Regions from separate parts of the Micromonospora taraxaci genome, predicted to be linked through region 1. Evidence: riboswitches for the same ligand, from Rfam matches in the RefSeq annotation. Region 1 holds a riboswitch; each other region holds the start of a gene.
What was found. A riboswitch is a leader RNA that binds a small molecule or an ion and turns the genes downstream of it on or off. The one in region 1 is predicted to bind cyclic di-AMP.
Positions count from the first base shown of each region.

Region 2: it holds a riboswitch for cyclic di-AMP, as region 1 does, so the genes downstream of both, FHU34_RS24015 (C39 family peptidase) here and FHU34_RS30365 (coiled-coil domain-containing protein) in region 1, are expected to answer to the same signal.
Region 3: it holds a riboswitch for cyclic di-AMP, as region 1 does, so the genes downstream of both, FHU34_RS08960 (coiled-coil domain-containing protein) here and FHU34_RS30365 (coiled-coil domain-containing protein) in region 1, are expected to answer to the same signal.
Region 4: it holds a riboswitch for cyclic di-AMP, as region 1 does, so the genes downstream of both, FHU34_RS00970 (C40 family peptidase) here and FHU34_RS30365 (coiled-coil domain-containing protein) in region 1, are expected to answer to the same signal.

Region 1 is NZ_VIWZ01000002.1:271,445-276,888, reverse strand. Features, by position in the region: gene FHU34_RS30375 (heavy metal translocating P-type ATPase) at 1-1,628, opposite strand, end outside; gene FHU34_RS30370 (YibE/F family protein) at 1,939-3,339, shown strand; cyclic di-AMP (ydaO/yuaA leader) riboswitch at 3,506-3,636, shown strand; gene FHU34_RS30365 (coiled-coil domain-containing protein) at 3,641-4,660, shown strand; gene FHU34_RS30360 (carbonic anhydrase) at 4,750-5,444, opposite strand, start outside.
Region 2 is NZ_VIWZ01000001.1:5,312,576-5,318,019, forward strand. Features, by position in the region: gene FHU34_RS24005 (hypothetical protein) at 1-350, opposite strand, end outside; gene FHU34_RS24010 (alpha/beta fold hydrolase) at 411-1,157, opposite strand; gene FHU34_RS24015 (C39 family peptidase) at 1,303-2,151, opposite strand; cyclic di-AMP (ydaO/yuaA leader) riboswitch at 2,384-2,525, opposite strand; gene FHU34_RS24020 (hypothetical protein) at 2,811-3,581, opposite strand; gene FHU34_RS24025 (hypothetical protein) at 3,713-4,099, opposite strand; gene FHU34_RS24030 (acyltransferase family protein) at 4,193-5,386, opposite strand.
Region 3 is NZ_VIWZ01000001.1:1,878,763-1,884,206, reverse strand. Features, by position in the region: gene FHU34_RS08970 (HelD family protein) at 1-975, shown strand, start outside; gene FHU34_RS08965 (cation diffusion facilitator family transporter) at 1,082-1,999, shown strand; cyclic di-AMP (ydaO/yuaA leader) riboswitch at 2,112-2,243, shown strand; gene FHU34_RS08960 (coiled-coil domain-containing protein) at 2,248-3,312, shown strand; gene FHU34_RS08955 (hypothetical protein) at 3,430-3,936, shown strand; gene FHU34_RS08950 (SRPBCC family protein) at 4,168-4,635, opposite strand; gene FHU34_RS08945 (1-phosphofructokinase family hexose kinase) at 4,818-5,444, shown strand, end outside.
Region 4 is NZ_VIWZ01000001.1:191,409-196,852, reverse strand. Features, by position in the region: gene FHU34_RS00980 (C40 family peptidase) at 1-659, shown strand, start outside; gene FHU34_RS00975 (N-acetylmuramoyl-L-alanine amidase) at 713-2,692, opposite strand; cyclic di-AMP (ydaO/yuaA leader) riboswitch at 2,929-3,064, shown strand; gene FHU34_RS00970 (C40 family peptidase) at 3,078-4,118, shown strand; gene dcd (dCTP deaminase) at 4,178-4,756, opposite strand; gene FHU34_RS00960 (pyridoxamine 5'-phosphate oxidase family protein) at 4,856-5,413, shown strand.

The sequences.
Region 1 (5,444 bases):
TCGTCGACGCCGGGCCGGAAGCCGAGTTCGGCCGCGACCGCCTCCGCCACCGGGCGGGCGTCACCCGTGATCATGGCGATGGTCCGGACACCCTCGGCGCGCAGCTCGTCGACGGCCCGCCGGGCCTCCGGGCGCACCTCGTCGGTCAGCGCGAACGCGCCGAGCACGGCCTCCGGCAGCCGTACCAGGTGCAGCACCGCAGCGCCCCGAGCCGACCACCCGTCGGTCGCCGCCTCCAGCTCGTACGGGAGTGACAGACCCAGTTCCCGCAGCAGCGCCGCACCGCCCACGGCGTACTCCGTACCGTCGATTGTCGCCCGCACACCGCGGCCCGGCAGCGACCGGAACCCGGCGGCCGGGAGCGGGCCGGCAGACCCGGCCGCCGCCACGATCGCGCGGGCCAGCGGATGCTCGCTGTCCGACTCGACGCCCGCCGCGATCCGCAGCACCTCGTCCCGCTCGGTGCCCGGCACCGTCGCCACGTCGGTCACCACGTGTTCGCCCCGGGTCAGCGTGCCGGTCTTGTCGAAGAGCACCGCGCCCACGGTCCGCATCCGCTCCAACGCCAACCGGTCCTTCACCAGGATCCCGGACCGCGCGGCCAACGCGGTGGAGAGCGCGACGACGAGAGGAATGGCGAGACCGAGGGCGTGTGGGCAGGCGATCACCAGGACGGTGACCGCGCGGACCACCGCCTCGTCGGGTCGACCGAGCGCGGCCCAGACCAGCACGGTCAGCACGGCCGTGCCGGTGGCGACGTAGAACAGCGCGGCGGCGAACCGGTCGGCCAGCAGTTGGGCCCGCCCGCCGGAACCCTGGGCCTGCGCGACCATCCGCTGGATGCCGGCGAGCGCGGTCTGCTCACCCAGCGCCTCGACGCGTACCCGGATCGCCGAGTCGGTGGCCACCGTGCCGGCCACCACCCGGTCACCCGCGGACCGGGCGACCGGCCGTGACTCACCGGTGATCATCGACTCGTCCAACTCGGCGTCACCGTCGACGATGCGGCCATCCGCCGGCACCCGACCGCCCGGGCGGACCAGCACTACGTCACCGACCCGCAGGTCGGACACCGCCACCGCCTCGACCTGTCCGTCCGCCGCGACGCGCTCGGTCTCGTCCGGCAGCAGCGCGGCCAGCGCCGCGAGCGCTCCCCGGGCCTGCCCGATGGCCTTCATCTCCTGCCAGTGGCCGAGCAGCATGATGGTGACCAGGGCGGCCAACTCCCACCAGAAGTCCAGGTCGAAGGCGCCCACGCTGGTCGCCAGGGACGCGGCGTAGGCGACGGTGATCGCCATCGCGACCAGCAGCATCATCCCGGGCGCGCGGTCCCGCACCTCCCGCACCACACCCACGAGGAACGGCCAGCCGCCCCACCAGAACACCACCGAGCCGAGCACCGGGCCCACCCACGAGCGGCCGGGTACGTCCCAACCCAGGCCCAACTGATCCCACACCAGGTGGCTGGTCAGGACCACCGGGACCGTGAGAGCCAGACAGATCCAGAAGCGCCGACGGAACATCTCGGGATCGTGCCCGGCGTGCTTGTCGTGCCCGGCGTGCTTGTCGTGCTGCGGTGACGCGGCCGGGGCGTGCTGGCCGGGGTCGGGCGGTGACGGCACGGGCATGTCTCCACGATGCCGGTCCGGGAACCGCCACGCGGGCGGTTCCACCACCGACACTCCGTCACGACCTGCATCCCCCGACCGTGCTGGTTAGCATTTCCCACGATGACCCCCGGCAGACCGAGGCACGAACGGGCACCCGCGCCAGCGCGCGGTGGTGTCGCGGCTGGCCGGTCGGGTCCGACCCTACCGTCCGTGACCGAGCGGTCGTCAGCCGGCGAACCATCGCGTTCCCCCACCACGTTTCCGCAGTGACGGTGAACCGACCGGCCCACTGACACGTACCCCGCACCGGATCGTTGGGAGTCTCACCTTGGGTTCCGACCACGCCCGTCCCGCTCCGTCCGCCCCGCCCCGGGTGCGACGGATCCTCGTCATGACCGTGGTGCCTCTCTTCGTCGCCACCGTCATCGCGGCCGTGCTCCTCTGGCCGCGCGGCGGGTCACCACAGTCCGACGGCGGGGCGGACGTGCCGCGCTACAGCGGCACTGTGACCCGGGTGGTGATGGAGCCGTGCCCGCCGTCGCCGTCGAGCCCCGAGGGCACACCGCGCGTCGGCGACGGGCGCTGCGGCACTGTCGACGTCCGCGTGGACGACGGGCCGTCGGCCGGACAGCAGGTCGAGACGCCGGTGCCCGACGGGCCGGGCGCACCCCGGGTGGAGGTCGGCGACGAGGTCATCCTGGTCGAGCTGACCGACCCCACCGATCCCACCATCAGCAACTGGAACGTCGCCGAGCACCAGCGGGGCACCCCGATGCTGTGGTTGGCCGTCGTCTTCGCCGCCGCGATCGTCGCGTTCGGTCGGTGGCGGGGTCTCGCCGCGCTCGCCGGGCTGGCCGCCAGCTTCGCCATCCTGCTCACCTTCGTACTGCCGGGTATCGGCGCGGGGAAGTCACCCCTGCTGGTGGCGGTGGTCGGCGCCGCCCTGATCATGTTCGTGGTGCTCTACCTGACACACGGGGTCAGCGCACAGACCTCGGTAGCGGTGCTCGGCACCCTGGGCAGCCTGGTGTTGACCGGCGTGCTCGCCACCGTCGCCACCGCCGCGACCCACCTCACCGGCTTCGGCAGCGAGGAAGCCACCACCCTGTCGATGTTCCAGGGCGACGTGGACCTGCACGGCCTGCTGCTCGCCGGAATCATCATCGGATCGCTCGGGGTGCTCGACGACGTGACAGTCACCCAGGCGGCCACCGTCACCGAACTGGCGCACGCCAACCCCGGCCTGACCCGGTTGCAGCTGTACCGCGCGGCAACCCGGGTCGGTCGGGCGCACATCGCGTCCACTGTCAACACCATCGTGCTGGCGTACGCGGGCGCGTCGCTGCCGCTGTTGCTCCTGCTCACCGCGGACGCGCGGCCGATCGGGCAGATCCTCACCAGCGAGTTCCTCGCCCAGGAGATCGTCCGCAGCGCGGTCGCCACCCTCGGCCTGATCGCCGCCGTGCCGCTGACCACCGGACTGGCGGCGGTGGTGACCGCCGCCGGTCGCACCGACGCTCTGTCGCCCGCCGCCGGTCGCACCGACGCCACGTCGCCCGCCGACGCTTCCGCCCCGCGACCGCAGACGGACCGGGCGGAGGCACTGGCCGCACTGATCTCACCGCGAACGGGTCACCCCGACGAGTCGGACCCGACGCGGACTCCACCCCCATCTACCGCCGCCGACCGGTGGCCGGAGCCGAACAGGAGCACGGATACGACATGGTGACACTCCTCAGCGTGACCAGATCGGGCCTCCACCCTGAGAACCGCGTCACTGGTCACTCAACGCTATGGCGAAATGACACTTTTGGTCGGCATCCAGGCGTAGCTCACCCGGTCGACTCTCGGGTAACCTCGCTGCCGGTCACCGATGAAGGCGCGAAGCGGCGTCTGCGGTGCCACCGCCCAATCGCCAACCGGCGAGCCGGGGACCCAGGTACGTGGGGTGAATCCGCGTCAGCGGTAGGGGCCACTTCCGCCCCGAACCCGTCAGCTAACCCGGTCGGCGGTCGACGGAAGGGAACATTGTGACGGCACCCCTACGCCGCTGGTTGACACCCGTGGTGGCCGTGATCGCCGCACTCACCGTGCTCGCCGGGCCCCTCCCGGCCCACGCCGCCCCGACGACTCCCACCCCGTCCGGGCACGAGGAGGACGGCGAGCCAAAGCTGCTCACCGACGTCATCGAGCAGGCCAACCGCGACTACTCCGCCGCCAAGTCCCAACTGGACAAGTCCAAGAAGCGGCAGAGCGAGCTGACGCAGCAGGTCGATCGGGCCCGGGCCGACCTGGACGCGCTGGCCCCCCAGGTCGGGCAGATCGCCGCCCAGTCGTACCGGACCGGCCGGATCGGCGCGCTCGCGATGCTGCTGGAGAGCAAGGCTCCCGACGCGTTCGTCCAGCGGGCCTCGCTGCTCGACGAGATGAACATGGTCAACGAGAAGAAGCTCGCCGAGGTCAACGCGGTGAAGGCCCGCGCCGAGCAGGCCAAGCTACTTCTCGACGCGGAGGTCCGCGAGCAGCAGAAGCAGACCGCCCTGATGGCCAAGCGCAAGAGCGAGGCGGACAAGGCGCTCTCCCTCGTCGGCGGCAAGGGCTTCACCGGCGGCCTGGTCGACGCCACCTCGAAGGTCGCCAAGATCGGCCCGGGTCGCACCGCCGACGGTGACTGGAAGCCGCAGTCGTGCAGCGAGAAGGACCCGACCACGTCCGGCTGCGTCACGCCCCGCACGCTGCACGCGTACAAGGAGGTCAAGGCGGCCGGCTTCAACCGGTTCGTCGGCTGCTACCGCTCCGGTGGGCCGTGGGAGCACCCGAAGGGCCGCGCCTGCGACTGGTCGTTGCAGAAGAGCGGCTTCGCCCCGTGGCACAACGACGACACCCGGAAGTACGGCAACAACGTCGCCGCCTTCCTCATCCGTAACGCCGACCGGCTGGGCATCTACTACGTCATCTGGAACCGGCAGATCTGGTTCCCGGCGACCGGTTGGAGTTCGTACAGCGGGCCGTCGAACCACACCGACCACGTCCACATGTCGCTGCTCTGACCCGCAGGACATTCGTCGAGGGCCGTTCCGCGTCGCGCGGAGCGGCCCTCGTCTCGCGTCAGGCCCCGAAACGCGCGGCCCTCGTCGTGTCAGGCCGCGGCGGGCGCTGCCGGGTCGGCGTCGAGCGTCGTGAGGCCGGCCGGCACGGCGGCCACCGCGCGCACCTCTCCAGCGGCGAGCCGGTACGACACACCCACCACCGCGCACCGCCCCTGCGCCACCGCACCGGCCAGCACGGGCGACTGGCCGAGCAACGTCTCGACGGTCTGTGCGATGTGGACGTCGACGATGCCGTCGATGTCCTGCACACCCTCGGCCTCGGCCCGGCGCAGGCTGGGCAGCACGGCGTCGACCACCGCGGGCAGGTGCCCCGGCGGTCGGGTGCCGGTCGCGGCGGCCTCCCGGGCCGCCTGCACCGCGCCGCACGAGTCGTGACCGAGCACCACCACGAGCGGGGTACCGAGCACTGTCACCGCGTACTCCACGCTGCCGAGCACCTCCGGGCCGGCGGTGTGGCCGGCGGTCCGGACCACGAACAGGTCACCCAGCCCGCGGTCGAAGATGATCTCGGCGGCCAGCCGTGAGTCGGAGCAGCCGACGATCACCGCGAACGGGTGCTGCCCGTCGGCCACGGCGGCCCGGTGCCCGGCGTCCTGGTTGGGGTGGCGAGGAGCGCCGTCGACGAAGCGCCTGTTGCCGGCGACCAACTCGGTGTACGCCCGAGCCGGCTCGCTCGGCGCGGGTGCCCGGTCGGTGGTCCGCTGCGGCCCCGGCTGCCCACCGG
Region 2 (5,444 bases), on a different contig from region 1:
GGCGTCACGCCGTCGGTCGTCCGCTCCCGACCGGCGGCGAAACCCGTCGGGTGACCGGCCGCCGATTCGTCCACCTCGAGATCGCCACGGCTCCACCGGAAGCGCGTCAGCAGTGGCGCGGCCAGGTGACGGACCGCCTCAGCGCCCGGAGCGGACGGGACGGACGGCATCAGCGTCAGGTCGACGTTCACCCCGTCGCGGGGATGGTCCGCTTCGGTGCGGGACGCCACCAGACCCACCGCGCCGAGCGAGGCGACCAGGGATCGGCACCGACGCGCGGCATCGTCGAGTCGAGAGTCGACGACATTCAGGCTCACGCTGACCACAAGGGACGGATCAACGGCAGGCATCCGGGCGAATGTAGGCGTCGGGAGCCCGGTCGCACGACCGATATTTCCGCTCGGGACCGCTCAGCGATACGGGTCGAGCAGCGCCAGCACGGCCGCCGGGTCCTCCACGTGCGCATTGTGGCCGAGACCGGGCAGCGTGGCGACCGGCACCCCGTACTCCTTGAGTTGTTCGTCGCTGACCATCGGGTCGTGTTCCCCGCGCGCCAGCACGACCGGCGCGTCGGTCGCCGCCAGCAGCGCGGCCAGGTCGGGCTCGCCGACGGCGAACGCGGTCGGGTCCATGGCGAGACGCCACCGGCCGTCGACCTGACGCAGGCCGGCGTCCACCACCGGATGGTCCGGCGGGACCAGGCCGGCCAGGCCGGACACCCGAAGGTAGCGGCGTGCCGCCTCGGCGCGGGTGGCGAACCAGCTGACCGGACGGGCGGCGAGGTCGGCGGCGCGGGCCAGCTCGTCGGGTGACCAGACGGCCTTGATGCCCAGCCCGACCACGGCGTCCACGGGCGCCCCGGCGGCGTTCGCGGCCAGCGCGAGGCCGACCACCCCGCCCAGCGAGTGCCCGAGCACGACGAGCCGGTCGCCGAGCGCCAGGCCGCGCGCTATCCGGTCGGCGAACCCCGCAAAGGTGTACGACGGCAGCGGCTCCGCCCAGCCGTGGCCGGCGAGGTCCGGTGCCAGCCACCGCCCCGCCCAGCGCTGCTCCAGCAGCGGCGCCCACGGCAACCAGACGTCCCCGGTCGTGCCCATTCCGTGCAGGAGCAGCAGGACCCGCCCGCGACCGGCTTGACCACCCGATTCATCCACCACGGCCGCAGTCTCCCACGGTTCACGGCCCGGTACGAGAGTCGTCATCCACGCCGCTTCCCGCGCGACGCTGACGGCACCGACGAAAAACGCCGCGGGCGCCGCCCCCTTGTGGGGGACGACGCCCGCGGCGGTCAGCGTGCCTGGGTCAGGCGGAGTAGCCCCGGCTGGCGATCCAGTTGGCCAGGTCGATGGTGGTGATCCAGTACGACGGGTCGGCCGCGTTGGCCGAGTCGGCGATCCGCACGGTGCGGCCGTTGTCCTTGTAACCCACGACGGCGATGTAGTGCCCGCCGCCGTAGGAGTGGTAACCGCCGTTGGTGTCGACGGCGTCGCCGACGACGTTCGCGACCACGCCACGGCCGTCGGTGATGGCCTTGACGACGTCGGCCTGGAGCCGGTCCATCTGGGCCGGGCTGGGGGCGCCGGCGAACATCCGAGTCCGGTACGGGGAACCCTTCACCTCGGCGTTGAGGACGCGGGTGGTGTCCTCGGCCGAGTTGGTGCCCATCTCGGTGGTGCCCAGCTCGGCGCCGAGCTCCTCCTGGGTGCGGTCGATACCGGTGGCGCTGAGGGCGTTCCGGGTGGCCGCCGGGCCGCAGTTGTAGTACGTGTTCTGCGCCTCGTAGTCGTAGGCCAGCACCTTGGTCGCGGGTGGCTTCGGCGGCGTCGGCTTACGGGTGAGGTCGGGGTTGGCCTTCGCCTTGGCCGCCGGCGACGCGGCGCTGGTGGCCGGGGCGGCGGTGCTCGGCGCGGCGCTGGCCGACGGGGACGCCTCACGCACCTCGCCGCGGGAGGCGGCAACGTCGCTGCGCATCTCGGCGACGGTGGTCGCGGTGCGCTGGCCGGCGGGTGCGTCGTCGGCGGTGGTGAGCAGGGCGCCGGTGGTGGTGGCGATCGCGAGGGCCGCGGCGGAGGCGGCAACGATCTGGTACGGGCGCTCGGTGGCGAAACGGCGGAGCTGACGCTGCAGGGTGTGCTTCACGGGGTCCTCCACGGATCGGGGGGAGAGCGGCACACCGGCGACCGGACCGGTATCCGGGCAGGCGCCAGCGCGCGGACCGTGGTCCGCGGATGGTGAACCGCTCAGGGGAACGCCCGGCGTGGCCGGGCGGTGAGGCGATGACCCGGGGGTCAGCTCACCGTCACTGGACGAATGAGCGGGGGCACCGCTGCGCCGTGGAGGCGAGGGAACAACCGAGGGGTGGAAAGGTGCTGCACGAGGATGGAACTCCTTCCGACACCGCCTACCGGGTTAGCTGACGGATTCGGGCGGGAAGATCGCCCTACCGCGGGCTGTGGCTCGCGGATTCACCCCGGACTTACTGGTGGGTCCCCGGTTCGTTCATCACGATTGAGCGGGTCGGCGCGGCGTCGCCTCTTGCGATCGGTTACCGCACCGGACGGGACGACAGTACTGGCCCGTCCGCACCCCTGCCAAGCCAGCTCCACCTGCGTAAACCTGAAATAGCGTAGCAATTTCTGCGCGTATTGCCGCTGACGTGACTCGATGGGACAAGCGGTTACGGTGACGCCTACGGGCGACAACCGGACAGGCCGCCGAGAATGCGACCAGATTCACCGGAAGAATCGTGCCGATCGCGCCGGACGCCCGATTCTCGGTCGGCGTGAGCCGGCTCACGTCACGGATCGGGCTCAACTCGCCCGCGCCGGCCGCCACCGCGCCACGACAGCGGGTCGGAACACACCGGTCACCGCCCGGCGCGCGGGTAGCGGGTTCGGTCGCAGCCGGGCCGCCGCCGCGCAGGTCTCCGCTGCGAGGGCTCGCGCTGAGTCGGCAGCCAGTTCCGCGTCCCGCCAGGCAGCACGCTCCCGGGATGCGGCGGCCTGGTAGTCGGCCAGCCTGGCGTCCCGGATCGTCCGGCTGAACAGCACCTCCTGCTCGACCGGGTGCCGCCGGGGATCCCAGCCGCGCCGGTGCGCGAACACGTCGCCGAGCTGCGCCATGCTCAGGTCACCCCGCCAGTACGCCGTCATCGCGGCCCGGTGCAGGTAGCGCTCGCGGGCGGCGTACTCGGCCGGGGTGCGGGGGGTCTGCGGGGTGGGCAGCGCCTCGGCGCCGGCGAAGCGACGGGCGGCGGTGTCCGCCTCGTCGTAGGCGCACCAGGCCCGCTCCATCTCCTCCTGAGCGGTCAGCCAGTCAGCACGTCGCCGCTGCGCGGTCCTGGCCGCGCCGGTCGCGGCGACCGCTACCTCCTCGGCGTACCGGCGCAGGTCGGCAGCCTCGGCGGCGGCCACCTCACGAGCGGTGGGGGCGGCCGTGCGCGGGTCGTCCGAGGGTGTGTCCCGCTCGGGGCGGGCCACCAGCAGGGCGAGTACGCCCAGGGCCAGCAGGAACAGGGTGGACCAGATGGCGGCGGCCTGCGGCACCTCGGTCACGAACTGGTAGAAGACGGCGGTCTCCATGGTCGGCACCTCGGGAGAGAGCGATGCGATGGGGAGCCCCACCGCCACCGGGCCAGGGCGGAGCACGGGCCGGTGGGGCGCGGAGCTGGTGGGTCGACAGGCGCGGCGGGCGGGACGCTCGTCCCGGTGACTCAGCGCCCGGGTGGCGCCCGGGGTGCCCGGCTGCTCGGGCCGTGGACCAGGGGCAGCCGGTCGGACCCGGCCGCGCGCACCGGCAGCGGGCCGGTCCGGGCAGTGGCCTGGTCGCCGGGCGGAGCCGATTGCGGGTCGACCGACCACGCCGAGGAGAATTCCTCGACGGGCTCCTCGGTCGTCGCCTGCGCCTCGTGCACCGCCCCCTGCGCGGAGGTGGACGGGCAGGTCGCCGGGAGTGCGCCGAGGGCGAACGGAGTTGGCACAGCGGCCGAGGCCGGGCCCGCGCCGAGCGCCAGGGCCGCGACGACGGCGAGGCTGGTCAGCACCCGCGTCGCCCAGCGCGCCACCCACCACAGCGGACAGGTGAACGCGACCGGAAGCACGACCTCACGCTACCGTCGTGCCGACCTCGACGCACCGACCACGGGCGTGTCGTCGCACGCCGCGCCGAACCCCACTGAGCAGGGTGGACGGTGTCAGCGCGAGTCGGCGTACGTTGATCGACCGTTGGTCTGCTGCCCGCTCTCCCCGGCGGCGTCGGGACCGCCCGCGCGTTGGCGGGGGACGGACGCCGGACGAGCTGGGCGGCGCGGTGCGAGTCGACGCATCATCGGCGTCTCCACGAAGCGGTGCAGCAGCCCGGCGAGGACCAGGTTCACCGCCAGGAAGCCGAGCACCACGGCCGGCCCGCGCCAGCCCGTGAACCCGGTCCCCCAGTCACCGCTCCACCGCAGCACGCTCGTCATCACCAGGACGTGGACCAGGTAGAAGGCGAAGGAGACCTCCCCGAGCCAGACCAGCGGCCGGGACCGCCACGGGGAGCGCTTGTCCCGCACGTCGGCGTCCGCGGCGGCGGTGATCACCAGCAGGTACGCGACGGCGAGCAGCGTCGTCCACAGCTCCGCGCGGATCCACTGCGCGGCCGCCACCCAGGTGCCCACGAAGACCAGGCTGGCGACGGTGAGCCCCGGGCCGCGCCAGAGACCCCGCCGCATCAGCTCGGCCGCGACGGCGCCCAACCAGAACTCGAGCGACCGTACGGGCGGGAAGATCTGGGTGAACCACCACCGGCTCACCTCCGGCACCAACTGCTGGGCCGGCCAGAGCGCGAGGATCAGCAGCGGCAGCGCGACGATCAGCACCCAGAGCAGCTTCGGGCTGGCCCGGCGTAGCAGCGGCAGCGCCAGGGGCAGGCACAGGTAGAAGAAGAACTCGCAGGAGAGCGACCAGCTCACCGTGTTGACGCTGTAGAACCAGCCCATCCGGGGGTCCCACGCCTGCAACAGCAGCAGGTTCTCCAACGCGACCGCCGGCAGGACCGGATCGGCGAACCACCAGGCGACCAGCAGGGCCGCACCCCACAGCACGACGTGGTTCGGGTAGATCTTGGCAACTCGACGCCGCCAGAAGGTGCGCCGGGAGTCGCCGACGCGGGCCGACCAGACCAGCACGAAACCGCTGAGGATGAAGAAGAACTGCACCCCGGACAGGCCGAGCGTGAACAGCGCGTCGACCACCGCCTTGTAGTCCGGTTCGGCGATGATCCGCATGGTGCCGGCGTGGAAGCCGAAGACCAGTAACGCGGCGATCCAGCGCAGCCCTGTCAGCGAGGGCAGCCGGGCGGGCGTGACGGCGGGCCGTGCGGTCGACACCGCAGCGGCGCTGGTCATGCCGGGATCCTGAAGATCGGCAGGGTCACCAGCACGTCCGTATCCTCCTCGGCGCGGC
Region 3 (5,444 bases), on a different contig from region 1:
CGGGAGTTCCTCAAGGCGTGGTGGCCTCGTCTGCACCCTCGGCACGTGCTCGGTTGGCTGGCGCAGCCGGACCGGCTGCGCCGGTACGCCGGGGGGATCCTCTCCAACGCGGAGATCCGGCTGCTCACCACCGCGTACCGGGATCTGGACTCGACCGGGCTGACCATCGCCGACATCGCGCTGCTGGACGAGTTGGACGCGCTACTCGGTAAGCCGGTGCAGCCGGCCCGGGCCCGTCGCGACCCGTTCCAGCTGGCTGGCGGCGTACGCGAGCTGAGCACCGCCGCCGACCGGCAGCGGGCCGCCCGCGCGGCGGCTCGGGAGCGCCCAGAGGACTACCGGGACTACGCGCACGTGGTGGTCGACGAGGCGCAGGACGTCTCACCGATGCAGTGGCGGATGATCGGCCGTCGTGGTCGGCTGGCCTCCTGGACGGTGGTGGGTGACCCGGCGCAGACCGCGTGGACCGGCGACCCCGACGAGTTGGACCGGGCCCGGGACCAGGCGTTGGGCCGGCGCAAGCGGCACGACTTCACGCTCACCACCAACTACCGCAACTCCTCGGAGATCTTCGCGGTGGCGGCGGCGGAGATCCGTCGGCTCTACCCGGACCTGCCGCTGCCGACCGCCGTCCGGTCCACCGGCGTCGATCCGGTCGAGTTGGTGGTGCCCGCGACGGGGTTGGAGACCGCGACCGTGAAGGCCGCCGCCGACCTGCTGGCCGAGGTGGAGGGCACGGTCGGCGTGATCACGCCGGTGCCGCGTCGGGACGAGGTCGCCGGTTGGCTCGACGCGCTGGACGCGCCGAGGTTGCAGGTGGTCACCAGCCTGGAGGCCAAGGGCATGGAGTACGACGGAGTCGTGCTGGTCGCCCCGAGCGAGATCCGGGCGGATCCGGGTGCCGGGGTACGCACCCTGTACGTGGCGCTGTCCCGGGCCACCCAGCGACTCACCACCATCGACCCCACCGGCTGACCTGTCCGAGCGGCCACCGGTGGGAGGCGCGACCCGTACACTTGCACACATTGCGATGTGAACATACATTGGACCGGACCTCGGACGGCGGCGGAAGGTAATTCACGTGGGCGCAGGTCATGACCACCACCACGGGTCCGTCGCCAATGCCGCATACCAGCACCGGGGTCGACTCTGGGCGGCATTCGGGCTGCTCGCCACCCTGATGGTGGTCGAGGCGGTCACCGCCCTGCACACCGGGTCGCTCGCCCTGCTCTCCGACGCCGGGCACATGTTCACCGACGTGCTCGGCATCGGCATGGCGCTCGCCGCGATCACCGCGACCCGGCGGGCCACCGGCGACCCGCAGCGCACCTTCGGGCTCTACCGACTCGAGGTGCTCGCCGCACTGGCCAACGCCGTCCTGCTCTCCGGCGTCGCGGTCTACGTGGTGATCGAGGCGATCCGCCGCTTCGGCGACCCGCACGAGGTCATCACCGGTCCGATGCTCGTGGTGGCCGTCCTCGGCCTGCTCGCCAACATCGTCGCCTTCGCCCTCCTCCGCACCGGGGCCCGGGAGAGCATCAACATCCAGGGCGCCTACCTGGAGGTGCTCGGCGACCTGCTCGGCTCGGTCGGCGTGATCGGCGCGGCGCTGCTCATCACCGTCACCGACTGGTGGTGGGCCGACCCGCTCGTCGCCGTCGCCATCGGCGTGTTCATCCTGCCACGCACCTGGCGGCTGGCCCGGGCAGCCATCCGCATCCTGGTGCAGGCCGCACCGGAACACCTCCAGGTGACCGCCGTGCACGACCGGCTGGCCGCCGTTCCCGGCGTGGTCGAGGTGCACGACCTGCACGTCTGGACGCTCACCTCGGGCATGGACGTGGCCTCCGCACACCTCACCATGGAGCCCGGCGCAGAGGTCGGCGCGGTGCTCACCGCAGCGCGTACGGCCCTGCACAACGACTTCCGAATCGAGCACGCGACGTTGCAGATCGAACCGGGTGCCGCGTCCGGGGCGTGCGGCTCCATCGAGTGGTGAGGTGAGTCCCGCGTGAGGACGCACTCACCGTCCGTCACATTCGCTGCAGCCGCCCCACCAGTACCGGTAGGCTCTGTCCCGGCCGCCACCAGGCGGCGCCTCCCGGCGCCGGTGGTGGTCGTCGCCTAATCGCCCGCACGGGCGAACCGGGGAACCACGTTCCTGGGGTGCATCCGCGTCAGCGGTAGGGATCTTCCGTCCCGAACCCGTCAGCTAACCCGGTCGGCGGCTGACGGAAGGACTGCGCAGTGGCACCAGCACGACCACCTGCCGCCAAACTGGCGGCCCTGATCGTCGCGATGCTCGCTCTCGGCGTCGCGCTCCCGGCCGGCACCGCCTCGGCCGCTCCCCCGACCGGCCAGCGGGCCGCCGCACCCGACTCCGACGAAGAGGGCGGCACCCCGGCACTCCGAGCCCAATTGGAGGCCGCCAGCAAGGGCTACCTGGACGCCAAGCGCGCCCTGGACTCCTCCGTGCAGCGGCAGCAGCAGCTCACCACCCAACTGAAGACCCTCGAGGTCGAACTCGACCAGCGCAGCGGCAAGGTCGGCGAGATCGCCGGCGTCGCGTACCGCACCGGACGACTCAGCACGATCTCGGCGCTGCTCAACAGCAACACCCCGGAAGGCTTCATGGACCGGGCCGCCTCCCTGGACGCGGTGGCCGCCAACGAGGACCGGGTGCTGCGCGACCTCCTCACCAGCAAGGAGCAGGCCAACCGCACCCGGGTCGCCCTGGACGGTGAGATCAACGAACAGCGCAAGCAGGTCGCGGTGATGGCCAAGCGCAAGGAGCAGGCCGAGCGGGCCCTGACCGTCGCCACCACCCCGAAGCCGCAGACCACCGCCGACACGGACTCCAACCGGGGCACCTCCACCAGCAACGCGAAGGCCGCTCCGCGCAACTCCGACGGCTCCTGGCCGAAGGAGTCGTGCAACGTCGACGACCCCACGCCGGCCAGCGGCTGCATCACCCCGCGCACCCTGCACGCCCTCAACCAGGCCAAGGCCGCCGGCTTCACCCGGTACGTCTCCTGCCACCGCCCCAGCGGCTCCGGTGAGCACCCGAAGGGTCGGGCCTGCGACTTCGCCGCCCAGAAGGGTGGCTTCGGCGGCGACGCCACCGGCGGCGACAAGACGTACGGCAACAACCTGGCCGCGTACTTCATCCGCAACGCCGACCGGCTCGCCGTGCTGTACGTGATCTGGTACAGGCAGATCTGGCTGCCCAGCAGCGGATGGAAGTCGTACAGCGGGGCGGGTGGCGACCCGTCCAGCGACCACACCAACCACGTGCACCTGTCGGTCTACTGACCACTCGTGGCCGGTGCCCCCGTCGAGGGGCACCGGCCACGGCTACGTCGCGGGGCGTACACCCGATGTCGCCGGTCGTCGGACGACCCGGCCACTGTCGGCGGGCAGCATCGCGGTATGCCTCGGATCCCACCCACCGCCCGCAAGGCACTGCTCACCCTGCACCTGGTCACCTCGCTGGGCTGGCTCGGCGCGGACCTGGTGCTGCTCACCCTCGGCATCGCCGTACAGCGGGGCGCCGACCCGGCCGTCTTCTACCCGGTCGGTGCGGTGGTCGGCACCGTCCTGTTCGCACCGCTGAGCGTCCTGGTCTGGCTGATCGGTGTCGTCAGCGCGCTGCTCACCCCGTGGGGCCTCCTGCGCTACCGGTGGGTGCTGGTCAAGCTCGTGATCACCACGATGATGGTCGGGCTGGTGCTGTTCCTGCTCACCCCGAACCTGCGGCACGCCGGAGCGTTGGGCGCCGCCCTGCCCGCACGGGATCGCGCCGACCTGGTGATCGCGCCCGCGGTGTCGACCACCCTCATGATCATCGCGACGGTGCTGTCCACCTACAAGCCGTGGGGACGCCGGCACGCCGCCCGAACGACCAGCGCTCGCAAGCCGGTGCCCACGCCGCCGTGATCACGCTGCAACCACGATGTAGTGGTCTCCTGAGCGCCATCAGGCCACTACATCCATGATCGAGCGTGACCTTGACGGCTGTGGGCGCGCCGATCCGCTCCCGGGCGGCCGCGTCGGGTGTTCGCCCTCAAGATCCGCGCAACATCAGGGATAGTGCTGTCTCCCGAGCGTCGGAGGCAGCAACATCCGGGATATTGCGCGGATCTTGGCGCGGGCGCGCGGGCGGGCGGGTCAGGCGGCGGGTGGGGGGTCGCTGGCGCGTTCGAGGGCCGGCCCCAGTCGGGTGGCCAGGGCGAGGTGGGCGGCACGGGCCTGGCGGAACGCGTACCGGAACAGCGGGGTCGGCGCGGTCAGGGTGATCTCAACGTCGATCCGAACCAGGCCATCCGGCTCGGGGCGCAACCGGGTCTGGTTTCGCACAGTGGTGGCCGGCCACTGACGGGCCACCATGACGATCTCGTCGTCCTCGTTGATCAGCACGTCCGCGTGGTAGGTGGTCTTGAAGTGCAGCGGGCCGGCCGCCAAACGGTCGTTGATCGTGTAGCTGGCCTGCGCACCAGGTCGGGGCGGCAGTCGACGGACCCGGACGATCAGCGGGTGCAGCTCGCCCTGCCGGGTCAGGTCGCTGAGCATCGCCGCCGCGTGGGCCGGCGAGCACCGGGCCTGGACGGTGTAGCTGAAGGTATCGCTGGTGAGCACACCGTCTCCCGCCGTCGATGGTCGCACGATCGTCCCCTACCGATGTCTGACTGGCAACGCCCCGGCCGACGAACCCAGGGCGGCAGGACAGGGAGCTACTATTTGTCGCATTAGTGATGAATTACCCAAACGTGCTGGGGGCGGACACCATGAACGGCGACGATCCGGTGAGCGGGCACGTGATGGTCTTCGCGCCCACACCACAGCTGACCGTGACCCTGGACCAGCCCAACGACCACCCCGAGTTGCACCTGCACCCCGGCGGGCAGGGGGTCTGGCAGGCCCGGATGGTGATGTCGCTCGGCGTCGACGTGGTGCTCTGCGCAGCCCTCGGCGGCGAGATCGGCCAGGTGTTGGAGCCACTGCTGGTCAGCGAGGGCGTCGACCTGAAGGTGGTGGTCCGTGACTCCGGCAGCGGCGGGTACGTGCACGACCGCCGGGGCGGGTCCCGGCAGGAGATCGCCGACGTACCCGGGCAGCCGTTGAGCCGACACGAGCTCGACGAGCTGTACAACCTGGCCCTCGGCGAGGGCCTGAGGGCCGCTGTGAGCATTCTCAGCGGGCCGAACGCGCCGTGGCTCGTCCCCGCCGACCTGTACCGGCGTTTCGCGGCGGACCTTGGCGCCAACGGCGGCCGGGTCGTGGTCGACCTCTCCGGCGATCATCTCGCCGCGGTGCTGGAGAGCGGCGTGTTCTTCCTCAAGGTGAGCCACGAGGAGTTGATCCGCGACGGCCGCGCCCGCACCGACGACACCGTCGAACTGACCCAGGCCATGTACGAGCTGCACGCGGCCGGCGCCGAGACGGTG
Region 4 (5,444 bases), on a different contig from region 1:
CCGGCCCGTCGCACGACATCGGTTCGCTGCTGGTCAGCGTCAAGCCGGACACGCTCACCGAGCAGCTCACCGTGCTCGACCGGCTTGCCGCGCAGGAGCGCAAGGAGGTCGAGGGTGTGCTGGCCGTGCGGGCCAAGTACGACGGTGAGAAGCAGAAGCTGGACGCGCTGATCACCACCCAGACCACGCAGCAGAACGAGCTGGCGGCCAAGAAGAAGCAGATCGACGCCGAAATCAAGCAGCTTGAGGCGTCAATGCCCAAGACCACGGTCAAGACCGCGGGCTGCCCGACGATCAACGGTGTGACCAGCTCGGCCGCCCAGAAGGCGATCAAGACTGCCTGCCAACAGGTCGGTGATCCGTACGTCTGGGGCGCCACCGGCCCGAACTCGTTCGACTGCTCGGGGCTGACCCAGTACGCCTACAAGTCGGCCGGGATCTCCCTCACTCACCACACCGGTGACCAGTGGAACGAGGGCAAGGCTGTCGCGCGAGCTGACGCCCGCCCCGGTGACCTGGTCTTCTTCTTCTCCGGCCTAACGCATGTCGGCCTGTATCTGGGTAACAACCAGATGGTGCACGCACCACGTGCCGGCAAACCGGTGCAGGTGTCCAGCATCAACACGATGCCGGTCGCCGGGTTCCGCAGACCTGGCTGATCCAGATCACGTACTGACGGCCCCCGGTCACCGACCGGGGGCCGTCGTGGTTCTCAGCGGGGCGCGCCCACCGGGGAGGGCAGCAGCTGCACGTCAGCGAGATCGACGTACATGATCCGGTGGCCGAACTGGATCTGCGCGTAGCGGTTCTTGCCGCGGATCACCGTCCAGTCGCCCGGCGACGAGCCGTCGAACGTGCTGGCCCGGTAGTACTCGCCGGCCAGCACCGCGCCGACGGCGTACCGCTGTCCGGCGGCCAGGGTGTACTGCAGCGGTGAGATCGTCTGGTAGGGCACCCCGTCCGGGTACGCCGCCTGCTCCGGGTACGCCCGTCCGTACACGGGGACAATCGTCCGTCCGGGTTTCGGCGTGGCCACGACGCCGACGGTCCAGCTGGCGGTCGGCGCGGACGCCGGGTTGTGGAACCAGGCCCGCTGCCCGAGGTACCAGATCGCGGTCCAGTCACCCTGCCGTCCGGCGAGCGCGTACGTCTGCCCGGCGGATGCCCGCGCCCCGTGGTCCGACACGGCCATCGTGTTCGGGGTGCCGTCCGGCCGGAGCGCGATGTCGTTGACCAGCGGCGCGTCCGCGGACGGTGCGCTCCGCAGCACCACCGACGATGAGCCGCGCGGCGCGCACGGCACACCTGCGGTGACGCATCCGGTGAACGCCGGTTGGTTGGTGGCGTAGTCCGGGTCGATCCGGACCAGCCCGGTGGCCGGGGTGCCGGTGTCCAGTCGCGGCGCGTGCAGCAGGTCGAAGTAGTGCGTCCAGTCCCAGTACGGGCCTGGATCCCAGTGCATCCCACGCACGGTCGAGGCGACGGTGCCGGGCACGTTGTCGTGGCCGATGATGTGCTGGCGGTCCAGCGGGATGCCCAGCCGCAGCGCCAGGTGCCGGACCAGCTTCGCCGAGGTCCGGTACATCGCCTCCGTGTACCAGGTGCCCTGCGCGGCGAAGCCCTCGTGTTCGAGACCGATCGACTTGGCGTTGACGTACCAGTTGCCCGCGTGCCAGCCGACGTCCTTGGTCTTCACGTGCTGGGCGATGTGCCCGTCGACCGAGCGCAGCGAGTAGTGCCAGCTCACGTACGTCGGGTCCTGGACGAGTTTCAGGGTCGTCGCCCAGCTCGCCTCGGTGTCGTGGATGACGATGTACTCGATCTTCTGCCGGGCGGGCCGGTCCGAAAGATCGTGGTTGCCGTAGTCCCCGTCGCCGAACGCCTCGTAGGGTGCGGGGATCCACTCGCAGGAGATGGTGCGCGGGCACTCCACCCCGTCCGGGCGGGCCAGCCGGCGTAGGCCCAGCCGGTCCAACCAGGAGCGCTGGGGCTGTACCGCGATCGCCGGCAGGGTGATTCGCTGACCGTCGTCGGTCACCCGGGACTCGCCTGCGGCGATGGTGGTGAAGACCTCGTCGGCGAAGGCCGCTGCGGCGTCGGCGCTGTCCGCACCGGCGTAGCGGGCCACCGCGCCGTACCAGGCCGCCGGATCGGTGTCCGCGCCGACCGGTGCACCCAACTCCCGCTGGTACGCGCTGAGCAGCGCAGCCCCGCCCCGGATGTTGACCTCCGCATCGGTGCGCAGCGCCTCGGGGGTGGCGCCGGTCAGCGCGGCTGCGGCGTCCACGGTCTGCAACGCGGCGGCGGCCGGCGCGGGGGCCTCGGCGGGTCGGGGCGCGGGCACCCGGGCGGGCCGGGAGTCGTCGCCGCGTGGGTCCTCGGCACCGGCATCGTGGTGGCCGCGCCCGGGTAGAGCGGCGACGTGGCGGGCGTCGGTCAGGTGCATCGGGCCGTAGCCACCACTCGTGCTCGGTGTGCCGGCGTTGCTGTCCCAGCGGGACTCCAGGTAGGAGACGCCGAGCAGCACACCGGCCGGTACGCCGTACTCCGTCGCCGCAGCGGCGTACTGCTGCTGGCGATCGGTGGTGGGTGCGGCGGCGGCCGCCGCCGAGAGTGGCACCGCGCTCGCGGCGGCGATGACGGTGGTGGCGAGCAGTGCGCGCCAGCCGGTCGACAGGGTTGGATGGTGCATCGAACCCCCTAGATTCTCGCGGGTAGAGGTCAGGTCACCATCGCGCCGCTGGAGAGTCCGCGTCAATACCTTTCCATCTATCGACTCGCTCAGAAAGAAATCTTCACACCGGGTCAGTGACCCCCACTCGATCGGTACGGAGTGTCACGGCCGCACGGGTTGCGGATTGGTAACAGGCGTCTCTACTCTGGTCATTCGTCGGCCCGATAGCAGCTCCGCCCAGCCCGGGCGGTAACGGACCGACACCGCCGAGTCGTTTCCGAGCGAACCGGGGACCCAGGTCCCTCGGGGTGAATCCGCAGCCACTGCGGTAGGGCGCCGACTTCCCGCCCGAACCCGTCAGCTAACCCGGTAGGCGGTCAGGAAGAAGGAGTACGGAACCCCGGTGGCACTCCATGCCCCGCGGCCGTCGTCCGAGCGGTCGGCAGCAGCCGGCCCGACGCCGATCGTGCCGCGCCCACGCTGGTCCCGCTTCACCACCGCTCTCGCCGCGCTGGTCGGCGTCGCCGTCGTCCTGACGGGCAGCGCCACGGCGGCCCACGCCGACCCGTCCGTCGCGGAGATCGAGCGTCAGATCGACGAGGACTGGAACAAACTCGAACCGATCATCGAACGGCACAACGCCACCCGGACCGACCTCGCCGTCAAGCGCAAGCAGGCGGACGCTCTGGCCACCCGCATCGCCCCGCTCGAACAGCAGGTCGACGCCGCGATGGACAAGGTCAGCGCCCTCGCCGTGCGGGCGTACAAGGGTGAGACCGTGTCGACCGTCAACGCGATGCTGGGCAGCCGGTCACCGAGCGAGGTGGTCAGTCAGCTCGAAATGCTCGACCGGTTCGCGCACAACCAGCAACAGGACGTACGCGAGGTGGCCGACCTGCGGGACGAGTTGGCCGCGCAGAAGGCGCCGCTGGACGAGATGGTGGCCCAGCTGACCCGTACCGAGGCTCAGCTGGCCGCGAAGAAGAAGCAGATCAACGAAGAGATCGACCGGCTGCAGAAGCTTCGCCTCAAGGTGTACGGCAACGGTGGCGGTGGTTCGTTGCGCCCCGCGCCCTGCCCCGGCAGCTATCCCGGCGGCGCCGCGGGCGTCGCGGTGAAGTTCGCCTGCGCACAGATCGGCAAGCCCTACGTGTGGGGCGCCGAGGGACCCAACTCGTACGACTGCTCCGGGCTGATGCTGGCCGCCTGGGCGAAGGCCGGTGTGTCGTTGCCGCACAACGCCGCCCAGCAGAGCCGCGTCACCAAGGACGTCAGCAAGGGCGACCTGCGCCCCGGCGACCTGGTCTTCTACTACAGCGACATCCACCACGTCGGCATGTACGTCGGCGGCGGCTGGGTGGTGCACGCCTCGCAGGCCGGCCAACCGGTCAAGATGAAGAAGGTCGACGACGGCCCGATCCACAGCTACGGCCGTCCAGGCTGATCGGGAGTGACCGAAGGGCCCGTCGCGATCCGTCGCGGCGGGCCCTCGTCGTCACGGGTTCAGCGGGTCGGCCAGGTGCGCCAGTGCTGCCAGGCGCGGCTCGGCGTCGGGCCCCGCTGGCCCTGGTAGCGGGATCCGTAGACCACCGAGCCGTACGGGTGCTCCGCCGGCGAGGAGAGCCGGAAGATGCAGAGCTGCCCGATCTTCATGCCCGGCCAGAGGGTGATCGGCAGGTTCGCCACGTTGGAGAGCTCCAGCGTCACGTGTCCGGAGAAGCCGGGGTCGATGAAGCCGGCGGTGGAGTGCGTGAGCAACCCGAGCCGGCCCAGTGAGCTCTTGCCTTCGAGTCGGCCGGCGAGCTGGTCACCCAGGGAGATGACCTCCAGCGTCGAGGCGAGCACGAACTCCCCCGGGTGCAGCACGAACGGCTCGCCGTCGGGCACCTCGACCGCCGAGGTCAGGTCGTCCTGCTGCATCGCCGGATCGATGTGGGTGTAGAGGTGGTTGTTGAAGACCCGGAACAGCCGGTCGAGTCGGACGTCGATGCTGGAGGGTTGGACCAGGGTGGGCTCGAACGGCTCCAGGCCCAGCGTGCCGGCCTTGATCTCGGAGACCAGGTCGCGGTCGGAGAGCAGCATCGGACCACCATAGCCGCGTTGCCGAAACCGGCCGGATTCGGTGCCGGTGACCAGCGCGTCGAGGTCGCCCGTCGTACATTTGTTCGATAGAATGCTCGCATGGCTTCCTGGTCCGATTTCGCCGCCGACGAGCCCCGACTCGCCGACGGGATCCGCGTTCTCCTTCAGCAGTACGGGCCGGGCTTCGGCTACCTGGCCACGGTCCGCGCCGACGGCGGGCCCCGCGTTCATCCGGTCTCCCCGGTCATCACGGACGAAGGTCTCTTCTGCTTCATCATCGACTCCCCGAAGCGCCGCGACCTCGAACGCGACGGCCGTTACGCGCTGCACTCGTTCCCCCCGGAGGAGAGCGACGACGAGGCCTACCTGGCGGGGCACGCTCGTCCGGTGACCGATCCGGTCCGGGTCGCGCGGCTGGCGCAGAGTGCCCGGGCCGAGCAGCAGGTCGACTGGCGGTTGTTCGAGTTCACCGTCGACGTGGCAATGCTGACCCGCCGCGAGCAGCACGTCGCCGGCGTCCCGGGTGTCACGCCGAGCCGGCCGGCTGTCCGGGTCTGGCTGGACCCGCACGCCCCGTCGGCGACGGCCGCGCCGGTCGCCGTGCCACAGGCTCGGCCGACCCGCCTCAGCCGTGACGTGCAGTGCACGGCCGCCTGACCGGGGCTCTGACACGACGGTGTCGGCTCCG